Regions from separate parts of the Paenibacillus sp. FW104-T2 genome, predicted to be linked through region 2. Evidence: riboswitches for the same ligand, from Rfam matches in the RefSeq annotation. Region 2 holds a riboswitch; the other holds the start of a gene.
The links. A riboswitch is a leader RNA that binds a small molecule or an ion and turns the genes downstream of it on or off. The one in region 2 is predicted to bind glycine.
Positions count from the first base shown of each region.

Region 1 (6,149 bases), on a different contig from region 2:
CCAAGCACCTACATAAGCTGTACATGTTATTTCCCTTTTTTAGCGTAATGAAGTCCATCATTCCCATACTCGTTCTACTCATCATCAAAGGCGTGAACTGGAGCAAATTTCCCTGGTATGGTTATGCTGCTGCCCTTGTTCTATTTACGCTTCCTTTTATTCTGTATGGGTGGTTTAAATGGCGTAAATTCAGCTACACGCTTCAGGAAGATCGTATTGTGCTGCGTCAGGGCATCTTTGTCCGGGAGGAGAAATCGATCTATTTCAGCCGTATTCACTCCATCCAGACACAGCAGCCTCTGATTCAGCGCTTGCTCCGGCTGGCACAGCTCAAGATTGAGACGCCGGGCGGCAGCAAAGAGGCGGATGGTGTACTACCCGCTCTCGCGGTTGCGGAAGCAGAGCGGGTAGAGCAGTGGTTATATCAGAAGCGCAACGAGGCTGTGAAGAAAGCGGAAGCACCTCTCTCAGCAGAACATGCTGAAGATCTTAACTCCGATGAAGAGGGAGAATCTCTTGAGCAAAAGGAGAAACACATCCAGGCATTCGCTCCGATTATGCAGCCAGAACGGGAGGTTCTGCTGCGGCTGTCAGCCGGAAGACTGTTTGCCGGAGCGCTGACCACGATGAATCTACCGCTCGTCGTCGTATTCGGAACTGGGGTTTATTCCTTCGCGGATGACCTGCTCCCTGCGCACTTCTACAGCAGCTTGGTTGAGCGGGCTGGGCAGCTGCCAGCGATCTGGTGGCTCGGACTTGTTCCTGTCATGTTTTTGCTGGCCTGGATCTTGTCAGCTGTCCTGTTCACGATTAAGTATGCCGGATTCACGGTGGAGCAGGAAGGCGGTAATATTACGATTGTTTCCGGATTGCTCGACCGAAAGAAGCATGTGTTCTCACCAGGGAAGGTCCAGGCGGTGGAGATCAGGGAGGGACTGCTGCGACAGCCGTTTGGTTATGCCGAGGTGGAGATTTTTGTTTTGACTTCAGAGACGGAGAAAAAAATGATGCTTCATCCACTGCTGCCGCTCCGCGATGTCAATGAGCTGCTTGCCCGAATTGTACCGCAATTCGTCATGCAGCCACCCGCTAACAGACCCCCGGATCGAGCCCGCTGGTTATTCCTGCGCTGGAAATTGCTTGGTGCAGCCCTGCTGGGAACAGCGGGGACGGTGTTTCTGGGCCCGATGGGTGCATTTCTATTTCTCCTTATTCCCTTATGTGCCGTTTGGGGATACGAGTGCTTCAAGGATGAAGGGCTGAGCATTCAGGGCAAGCTGCTAACCCTTCGCCACCGGACCATCTCCCGCAGAACAGCGCTGATGCGCCGGCCTCATGTGGTCACAGTGGATACGGTTGCTACCCGAAGACAGCGAAGCAAGTCCTTGTTATCCGTTCGGGCGAGGCTGATGGTGAATCGGGGCGGCTTCAAAGCCATATTCCTGGAATATGGCCAGGCTAATGCCGTAAAGGAATGGTTTCGGCAGGCTTCGGATCTGACCCAAAAATGATATAGAAAAGCAACTTGGATTAAACCGACTTGAGACTGCCCGATTAACGGCAGTCTTTTTGGTACGGGAAGCCTTGCGAAACATGAAGATCGACGCCGGGCATAGTCCATTTTTTTACTGCGAAAAAGGATCAAATAGGAGATAATACAATTATTGGGTTTTAATTCAGTACTTCTTAAAATTCATGAATGAATCTGGGAGGGATCTGATGGATGAGCAATGATCGAGATCAGGAGAACGGGAAGGGCACCCAGTCAGGGGGATGGAAACATGCCGGTTTGCTCCTGGGCGGAGTAGGCATATCCAACCTGGGGGATTTTATCTACATTGTGGCCATTAATTTGATGGTGCTTAACATGACACAGTCCCCGGCGGCAGTTGCAGGCTTGTGGATTATCTCGCCGATTGCCTCGGTATGCACCAAATTCTGGTCAGGCAGTCTGATTGACCGCTACGACCAGCGGCAGCTGATGATTGGGGCGGATGTGGTGAGAGCTGTGCTCGTGGCATTGCTTCCGCTGATGCCCAGTCTATGGATGATGTACGGCATCATGTTTCTTGTCAGCATGTCCTCATCCATATTCGTGCCTTCTTCGCAGGTGTACATCACCCGGCTGGTTCCTGCTGAGCGGCGCAAGCGATTCAATTCCCTGCAGGCCATGATCAGTTCTGGTGCTTTTATTACAGGCCCAGCCATAGCCGGAGTCATGTTGATCTATCTGTCACCTGCAGCGGCGATCTATGCCAATGCAGCTTCCTTTGTGGTGTCGGCGCTCATCCTGATGTTACTGCCAAGGCTGGGCACTGGAGAGCAGAGCAGCGGTAGGACAAGGTTAACCCCTCGTCTGATTGCCCAGGATTGGCGAGCCGTAATGCTATTCAGTCGACAAGCAGGATATGTGGTGGGCATCTATGCCTTGTTCCAGATTATTCTTGTTATTGGCATGTCGCTGGATGCACAGGAAGTGGTTTTTATCCGTCAAGTCATGAACCTGTCCGAGTCACAGTATGGTGCGTTGATGAGTGTTACTGGAGCTGGATACATGGCGGGTTCTCTGCTGGTGTGGTTGTTCGCCAAACACTTGTCCATCCGTCACATGATGGGCGGAGGCGTGCTCTTGGTTGCGCTTGGTTATTTCCTGTTCGCTCTTTCGTTTTCGTTCGAGCTTGCCGCATTCGCCTTTATTCTGCTTGGGTTGTGTTCGGCGCCGGCAAACACGGGACTGGTCACCTTTTATCAGAATAATATACCGGTAGACTTGATGGGGCGAATGAGCAGCGTACTTGGACTCATGCTGAGTGCATTGCAGGTCATTTCGATTTTGGTCATGGGTGTAGTTGCCGAAGTAATCTCTCTTCGAACGGTATATACGGTCGTTTCGGCAGTTCTGATGCTGGGTGCCCTTCTGTTATGGCTTACGAGCTGGCTTCCTTCAAGACAGTCATATTATAAGGATCACAGCTCTTCCTCAAAATCACTACATAGCTAGTCTATATCCTATTGGAAACTGAACGATTCCGTGGAAAGCTGCATATAATAGTAGAGGAATTTTGCCAAGATGATAATGATGCGTTACTTTTGTTGACATTACGTGTGTTGCATATTAATCTGTTATATGAATGATCAATCTCACAAGGACAACGTTTGATATGTGTTCAAGCGAATATATACGATACAGCGGATGAAAACGAGCGGGAGAGACCTGGGCAGGCCATTGGTTTCAGTAGGCTGCCAGGCACCGAAGGAGCAAGCCGCTGCGCACCCGGCGCAGGTGGTTAATCTCTCAGGTAAATGTACCATCGTTGGACGCAGCTCTGGAGAGTGCGCGAATGCGCCACCCAAGGGGTATATGATGAGAAGGGTACCCCATGGGGCTGCCTCTGATCATGAAACTCTCAGGTAACGAGGACAGAGAGAGGGCCTAAGGCCTTCTACTGTCCTTTTTTGATGTCATCATTCAGTAATGAAGGAACATTATGGTGCATGTCTGGATGGATATGACGATATGGAGGGGTGCAGGATGCGATTTAAAGATGTTTTTTCAATTATCGGTCCGTCGATGACGGGCCCTTCAAGTTCACATACAGCCGGGGCAGCGAGACTGGGGAGAATTGCAAGGCAGTGGCTGGGGTGTACCCCTGAACGTGCCAGGCTGACACTGTACGGCTCATTTGCCGATACGTATCAAGGTCACGGTACAGATCTGGCGTTAATTGGTGGTTTGCTTGACTATGTCACGGATGATCCGCGGATACCGGACGCTGAGACGTATGCCGAACAAGCGGGTATGGAGGTTGAGTTCTATACAAGTGGACTGCCTGCTCCGCATCCGAATACGGTCAAAATTGAGTTGTGGCACGGTGAGCGTCAATGTTCACTCGTTGGTGCTTCGATTGGCGGCGGCAGTGTGTCGGTGCATACGCTCAATGATTTCCGGGTACAGATCAGCGGGGAATTCCCCACACTCGTTCTGCGTCATGCGGACAAGGCAGGGGTGCTTGCTTCCGTGACGTCTACGATCAGCTCCTCAGGGGTTAACATCGGTTATATGCAGGTAGACCGAAAAGCCCGGGATGGCGAAGCACTAACAGCGATGGAAATGGACGGAGTACCAAGTGCCGAGATGTTGGAACGCCTGCGTTCACTGGATCATGTGCTGGATATTCGCGTCATTGATTTGAAGAGAGGGGTTGATCCGGATGCGCTTTAAGCACTTGCATGAACTGAATACGATCTGTACGGCTGAATCCAAAACCATTGCCCGGCTAATGATCGAGGAGCAGGTTCAGGAGACCAATACGCCGGAAGCGGACGTTGTGCGGCAGATGTCGGAATATTATCAAGTGATGAAAGAGGCTGTACGGAAAGGACTGACGGAGGACACCACCTCGCGCAGTGGCTTGACTGGCGGAGACGGCAAAAAGATGGCCGAGTATATTCGCCAGGGCGAAACCTGCTCGGGGGACGCTTCCGCACTGGCAATGGCCTATGCCCTGTGTGTATCTGAAGTCAACGCATCCATGGGCCGGATTGTGGCTACGCCGACAGCGGGTTCTTGCGGGATTATCCCCGGTGTATTCATCAGCTCCCAGGAGCGATTCGGATGGAGTGATGAGCATCTGGTGAACGGCTTATTCTGTGCAGGTGCAATTGGATATGTCATCGCCAATAACTCGTTTATTTCAGGTGCAGAGGGTGGCTGTCAGGCAGAAGTCGGTTCGGCGATCGGCATGGCAGCCGGTGCAATGGTGGAGCTGCGTGGGGGGACGCCGGAGCAGGTCGTTCATGCCGTAGGTCTCGCGTTAAAAAATACACTGGGCCTCATCTGCGATCCGGTTGCAGGGCTTGTTGAAATTCCATGCATCGTCCGCAACGGACTCGGTGCGGTAACGGCACTGGCTGCAGCCGATATGGCGCTGGCCGGGGTAAGAAGTGCCATTCCATCGGACGAAGTCATTGACGTCATGCTGGAAGTGGGAAGTGCGATGCCGAGCAGGCACCGCGAGACGGCGCAGGGCGGATTGGCCCAGACGCCAACGGGCCGAAAAATGATGGAGAAGCTGGCGAAACCCAAAGCGAAGCGTGCAGAACCTGAAGCTGAGTCCGAACCACAGAACACGAAGGATAATGAGACAGAGCAGGCATAGAACGAGGCTGATAGGATAGGATTTATTATACGGGAGACAAACGGAGAAAAGCGTCCGCTGGCCTTTACAGGTCATGCAGGACGCCTTTTTTTGTTTGAAGAGAAAGAGCCTCAGCCTAACTCCGGGCTTTACAGGAGAAAGCTCCTGTAATCTATAACGATAAGAAATAAATATTTACCGTTTATCCCTGAACGATATCCGTACTTAACACGGCATAACCGTATGCTGGCAGTTCAACAGCGAGAATATCGCCGTCCCTGGCCGTGCGGTGGTTACCGTCCAACAATTCGGTCCATTCGTCCGTACCCGCCTCGAATTCAATGATCGCCGTTTCCTCCGAACGATTGAACAGAACGAGAATGCGTTCATCTTCACTTTGCCGTTCAAGAATCAGCTGGCTGCCTTCAGGACGGGCTTGCAGGAATCGGACGTGACCTTCTGCACGCAGAGCGGGATGGGCATGGCGAAGGGCAATAAGCTGCTGATAAAAGGTGAACAATTCACGGTCCTGCTTCGCCTCGTCCCATTCCATGCATTTCCGGCAGCCCGGATCATGGTCACCATCCAGCCCGATCTCGTCTCCGTAATAAATGCACGGTGTGCCCAGATAAGTGAACTGGAACAATGCTGCCAGTTTCATCTTGCGCTGATCACCTTCACACAGTGTCAGCAGTCTTGGCGTATCATGGCTATCCAGCAGGTTGAACGCCACTTCGCTGGCTTGCAATGGATAACGTGAAAGCTGCCGTCCGATGGAATTTGCGAACGTCTCGGCATTCATTTTATTTTTGACAAAGAAACCATTCACGGCATCGGTAAACGGATAGTTCATGGAAGCGTCGAACTGATCACCTTGCAGCCAGGCCGAGGATTCGTTCCAGATTTCTCCGAGAATATACGCCTCTGGATTCGCAGCCTTGACCACGCGGCGGAAATCGCGCCAGAACGCATCATCCACTTCGTCCGCGACATCCAGCCGCCAGCCGTCCA
Region 1 is NZ_JBYTCE010000007.1:141,387-147,535, forward strand. It holds gene AC3WQ3_RS11285 (PH domain-containing protein) at 1-1,511, shown strand, start outside; gene AC3WQ3_RS11290 (MFS transporter) at 1,724-3,001, shown strand; glycine riboswitch at 3,195-3,320, shown strand; glycine riboswitch at 3,325-3,426, shown strand; gene sdaAB (L-serine ammonia-lyase, iron-sulfur-dependent subunit beta) at 3,533-4,222, shown strand; gene sdaAA (L-serine ammonia-lyase, iron-sulfur-dependent, subunit alpha) at 4,212-5,159, shown strand; gene AC3WQ3_RS11305 (alpha-glycosidase) at 5,341-6,149, opposite strand, start outside.
Region 1: linked by a shared signal. The riboswitch ahead of sdaAB (L-serine ammonia-lyase, iron-sulfur-dependent subunit beta) and the one ahead of gcvT (glycine cleavage system aminomethyltransferase GcvT) in region 2 are both predicted to bind glycine.

Region 2 (6,149 bases):
TTATCGAACTTTTTGATGATCCATGCAGCCAGTGGTCCGGCAATCATGGCACCCAGGAACATCGGAATGTCACTGCCGACGATAACCCCTATAGTCATGATGGCACCAATGACACCACCACGCTGGCCATGCACCATCGTACCTCCAGTGTAACCGATAAGCAGTGGCAGCAAATATTTGATCATCGGATCTACTAACGTTGCAATCGTTTCGTTAGGGAACCAGCCTGTTTTGATAAACATGGCCGTAATTAATCCCCATGCAATAAATGCACCCATATTCGGCATAACCATGCCGCTTAGGAATCGGCCAAAACGCTGAACGCCTACCCGGAGACCGCCTTTGGAATTGGACGTTTGGTCCAAGTTACTCATTGTATTATCCTCCTCGGATCAAGTAGTTATCATTTATGAAAAGGGTATCATTTCTCCCCTGCTGTTATCCTAAGCCAGATTGGTCTCCGGTTCAACGAAATGAAAGCGTACTTTCGTCATGATCATTGATGACAACATTGTGTTTATGTAATCGTTTTTATGATGATGAGAGGGCTCTAACCATTGATATACTTGGCTTTTTTCGTATGTGACTTATATCATTTACGGTACTAAATTCAATAATATAGCATGTGCGATTCAGCCTTATTCCATCCTGTTCAAGTGTCTCATATGGCAACAAGCCTGTCCTTGGGAACACGAAAAAGCCTGCATGAGCACCAAGGCTCACACAGGCTCTGAAGACGTGCACGACCGTCCAATGTATGAAAAAATCATGGATTAATAAAGGTTATTTAGTGCAAATACATTCTACTCCTCGATGTGCTTACGATATGCATCAGCATTCATCAGTTTAGACAACGCTGTTGTCAAATCACCTTCAACACGAATCTCAATCATCCAGCCTTCTTCGTAAGGCGAACTGTTGACGAGTTCAGGTGCATCCTGCAGTGCTTCATTCACAGCAATAATCGAACCACTTACCGGAGAAAACAAATCCGAAACCGTCTTCACGGATTCAATCGTACCAATGCTGTCTTCCGCTTTTACATCCGATTCAAGGTCAGGCAATTCCACAAACACAATGTCACCCAGCTGATGCTGCGCGAACTCGGTAATGCCGATCCGTACAGTATCCTCCCCTACGGTTTGCACCCACTCGTGCTCTTCACTGTACAGGAAATCACTTTTCAATTCGCTCATCGATATCCGCCTCGCTTTTCATTAATGAGTGCATGCGTCCTTCGGCCAACCCTTTTTCCCAGAACATAGCGTAAGATATTTTTGATTGAAATGTCAAGATACCTCACAAATTATTTGATTTTTGATGATTACGCCTGTAACGCAAACACCCTCACTCTACATATAATGGGTAATATTAGAATAGTAAGCGCACTCTTTTTATATACACGAACAATAAATTAGGATTTATAAATATTATTCGGTTTTTTATTGATTTCTGTGATATCGTTCTTGACATCGATAGGGGATTCACGTTTTAATGAGAGAGTAAATGTTAATCGTTGTGTGCATCACCCGCGGATGAATGTAAAGGGAGAGATTACCCGTGACGCCCAACTCTGGGATGCATGCGGTAACGCCGAAGGAGTAAGCCACCCGACAAGCGGGAGGTGAATCTCTCAGGCAAAAGGACTTTTACGGGACGCAACTCTGGAGAGCATCTATTCGCCCGATATGGGCGTTATGATCACCCAAGGGGAAACCTGCTGCAACCTATTGGCGGGGTAACTCTCAGGTACCAAGGACAGAGCCTAAGAATACAGCGTGCTTCTGGCATGCCGGTTCTTTGGCCTGTCCTTTTCCTTTTTCCCAAAAAAACGAAAGTCAGGATCGAGCCGGCGCTGTCATCAGTAGCCTTAACCATACTTATCCAAGAAAAGAATCATTCATGTTATACACTCGGCCCGGTAGCGGCCATAACGAGGTGATTTGATGTCCGATTTGCTTAGAACTCCACTCTATCCACTTTATCAGCAATATGAAGGTGTACGGTGCATCGATTTTGGAGGCTGGGAGCTTCCGGTGCAATTCAGCGGGATTCAGAAGGAACATGAAGCGGTGCGCGAACGGGCTGGGCTGTTCGATGTATCCCACATGGGTGAATTCACGGTGCAGGGTGAGCAGGCCGAAGCATTTTTGCAGAAACTGACGACCAACGACGTGACCGCACTGGTTCCTGGCCAGGCACAATACACGTTAATGTGTTACCCGGACGGTGGCGTAGTGGACGATCTGCTCGTATACAAGCTGGAAGATCAGCATTATATGCTCGTCGTGAATGCCTCTAATATTGACAAGGACTGGGCCTGGCTGCAAGAGCACATGGTTCCTGGGGTGAGCATGACGAACGACTCCGCAGAAACAGCTCTACTGGCTCTACAGGGCCCGCTTGCTGCAGACATCATCGGAAAAGTTACAGATACTGACGTATCCATAATCGAGCCTTTTCGTTTTGTACAGCATGCTGAGGTCTGTGGTGTAAAACTGCTGCTGTCCCGCACCGGTTATACCGGAGAAGACGGCTTCGAACTATACGTACAGGCAGATCAGGCCGCTGCGGTCTGGAACGGATTGATGGAGGCGGGCGCTGATTACGGTCTGGTTCCGGCTGGACTTGGTGCACGGGATACACTTCGATTCGAAGCGAAGCTGCCCCTCTATGGACAGGAATTATCGCCGACCATTTCACCGCTGGAAGCAGGCGTTGGCATGTTTGTGAAGCTGAATGCCGGACCTTTTATCGGGCACGAAGCACTATTGCAGCAAAAAAATGATGGACCTGCCCGCAAACTGGTCGGCATTGAAGTACTGGAACGCGGGATTCCACGTCCCCACTATCCCATCTACGCGGAAGGCGTGCAGATCGGGGAAGTAACAACCGGTACACAGTCCCCTACGCTGAAGCGCAATCTGGGGCTCGCCCTAATTAACAGCCAATATGCTGCACTCGGCACCCCGCTCGAGATTGAGATTCGTGGCAAAAAGCTGAAAGCCGAAGTTGTGAAGACCCCTTTTCATAAACGGACACGTACGTCAAAGACACCTACCCAAGGAGCTGATCAAGCATGAGCAAGCACCGCTATATTCCCATGACTGAACAGGATCAGAGCGCCATGCTCGCAACCATCGGTGTGGACACGATTGAAGATCTGTTCCAGGACATCCCGCAGGAGATTCGTTATCAAGGCGAGCTGCCTGTCTCCTCCAAACTGGATGAATACGCACTGACACGCCACATGTCGAAGCAGGCTGGCGCCAATGCCAATTTTGAGACACATGCCAGTTTCCTGGGCGCAGGCATATATGATCATCATATCCCTTCCGTGATTAATCACGTCATTTCCCGTTCCGAGTTCTATACCGCCTATACGCCATATCAGCCCGAAATCAGTCAGGGCGAGCTCCAGGCGATCTTCGAATTTCAATCGTATATCTGTGAACTGACTGGCATGGCTGTAGCCAATGCGAGCATGTATGATGGCGCGACCGCATTTGCAGAAGCAGGGAATCTGGCCGCAGCGGCAACTCGTCGCAAACAGCTAATCGTCTCCCGTACCGTTCATCCTGAAGCCCGTCAAGTGTTGAAGGCTTACGCCCATGGTCTGAATTTGGAGATTGTCGAGATTGGTTATCAGGACGGGGTGACCGATTGGGATGCCCTTCAAGCCGCCGTATCGGATGATACCGCAGCTGTCATGATCCAGAGTCCGAACTTCTTCGGTGCCGTGGAAAATGTAAAACAGGCTGCAGACCTCGCGCATGCGCACAAGGGTCTGCTCGTGGTCAGCGCAAACCCGCTGGCGCTTGGTATGCTCGAAGCTCCAGGCAAGCTGGGTGCCGACATCGTTGTCGGTGATGCACAGCCCCTTGGCATCTCCGCTTCGCTCGGTGGTCCGACATGTGGATATTTCGCTGTATCCCAGGCTCATATGCGCCGGATTCCGGGCCGAATCGTTGGCCAGACAACGGATCGCAACGGCAAACGCGGTTTTGTACTGACGCTCCAAGCACGTGAACAGCATATCCGCCGCGAAAAGGCGACATCCAATATTTGCTCCAACCAGGCATTGCTTGCCCTAAGCGCTTCGGTGTATATGTCTACTATGGGAAGACAGGGCATGATGGATGTGGCTGACCTGAATTTGCAAAAGAGTCATTATGCTCTTCAAGCACTGACAGCAATTCCTGGAGTCAGCCTGACCTTTAAAGCCCCCACATTCAATGAGTTTGTCATCCAGCTGCCCGAAGGGACAGACGTCGATGCCCTTCAGTTGAAGCTGCTGGATGCCGGTTTCATCGGTGGATATGAACTTGGACGGGATTACCCGGAGCTTGCGGGGCATATGCTGGTCGCTGTTACGGAACGGCGCAGTAAGGAAGAGATTGACGAATTCGCACGTGTATTGGAGGGATCGCTGTGACTCAGGAAATGACAACCATCCAAGGACAGCCGGAAACGGCAGCTCCTTCCCAAGCCGAAACCAGCACGCAACAAATGACACAGGCAGCATCGTCTGCTCCAGAGCAATCACTGATCTTTGAACTGAGCAGCCCGGGTCGTGTCGCTTACTCCCTGCCTGAATGCGATGTTCCGCGTCAAGATCCCACGAGCTTGATTCCCCGGGAAATGCTGCGTTCGGAAGCAGCCGCACTGCCTGAGGTATTTGAAGTAGATGTCATTCGTCACTATACTGCCCTTTCCCGCCGGAACTTCGGGGTAGATAACGGATTCTATCCACTCGGATCTTGTACGATGAAGTATAATCCGAAGATTAACGAGGATGTAGCTCGCTACAATGGATTCGCCAAAATCCATCCGTATCAGCCTGAATCCAGTATTCAAGGTGCACTTGAACTTCTGTATACATTGCAAAACGACCTTGCAGGTCTGACTGGCATGGACGCGGTGACCCTGCAACCAGCTGCTGGTGCCCACGGTGAATGGACCGGCCTCATGATGATTCGTGCCTATCACGAAGGTCGTGGTGAACAGCGGACCAAAGTCATTGTCCCGGATTCTTCACACGGCACCAACCCGGCAAGTGCAACCGTGGCTGGCTTTGAGACGGTAACCATTCCATCCCGTGCGGACGGTCTGGTCGATCTGGATGCACTGCGTGCGGCCGTAGGTTCCGATACCGCAGCCTTGATGCTGACCAACCCAAATACCCTGGGATTGTTTGAAAAGGACATTCAGGAGATTGCCTCCATCGTGCATGAAGCTGGTGGCCTTCTCTATTATGACGGAGCCAACTCCAATGCCATTATGGGTATTACCCGTCCTGGGGACATGGGCTTTGATGTCGTGCATTTGAACTTGCACAAAACGATGAGTACTCCGCATGGCGGAGGTGGTCCTGGTGCGGGACCCGTCGGCGTAAAAAATCGTCTGATTCCGTTCCTGCCAAAACCGATGGTGATCAAGAACGAACAGGGACAATATGCCCTGGATCGGGAAGGAGATCAATCGATTGGTCGAGTCAAAGCGTATTACGGCAACTTCGGTATCTTGGTACGCGCCTATGCCTACATTCGTACGTACGGACCTGAAGGCTTGCGCCGGGTATCCGAATGTGCCGTACTCAATGCAAACTATATGATGGCACGTCTTGCACCTTATTACGAAATTCCGTACCCAGGCGTATGTAAACATGAATTTGTCATGTCTGGCCGGGGCCTGAAGCAATATGGTGTAAGAACATTGGATGTAGCCAAACGACTGCTTGATTTCGGGTATCATCCGCCAACCGTCTACTTCCCGCTCAACGTAGAGGAATGTATCATGATTGAACCAACGGAAACAGAGAGCAAAGAAACGCTGGATGGCTTTATCGATACGATGATTCGTATTGCCAAGGAAGCAGAAGAGACACCTGAACTGGTACTCAATGCACCTTATGGGACTCCGGTTACCCGTCTGGATGAGACCACAGCAGCACGTAAACCTGTATTGAACTGCGCGTGCAGTTAATACCCAGCCATTCAACTAAACGGCTCCAGCTGATGTTTTAACGTCAGCTAAAGCCGTTTTTTTATTTGCTGATGTCGCTGCCTCCTACGCGCGAACGCTCTCTTTCTTTATTCCTTATGATCCCACATTAGCCCGCAAAAAAAGCCGGCATCCGCTGTTCGCAG
Region 2 is NZ_JBYTCE010000004.1:256,956-263,104, forward strand. It holds gene AC3WQ3_RS07465 (PTS mannitol transporter subunit IIBC) at 1-374, opposite strand, end outside; gene gcvH (glycine cleavage system protein GcvH) at 804-1,196, opposite strand; glycine riboswitch at 1,536-1,659, shown strand; glycine riboswitch at 1,663-1,764, shown strand; gene gcvT (glycine cleavage system aminomethyltransferase GcvT) at 1,947-3,083, shown strand; gene gcvPA (aminomethyl-transferring glycine dehydrogenase subunit GcvPA) at 3,080-4,435, shown strand; gene gcvPB (aminomethyl-transferring glycine dehydrogenase subunit GcvPB) at 4,510-5,985, shown strand.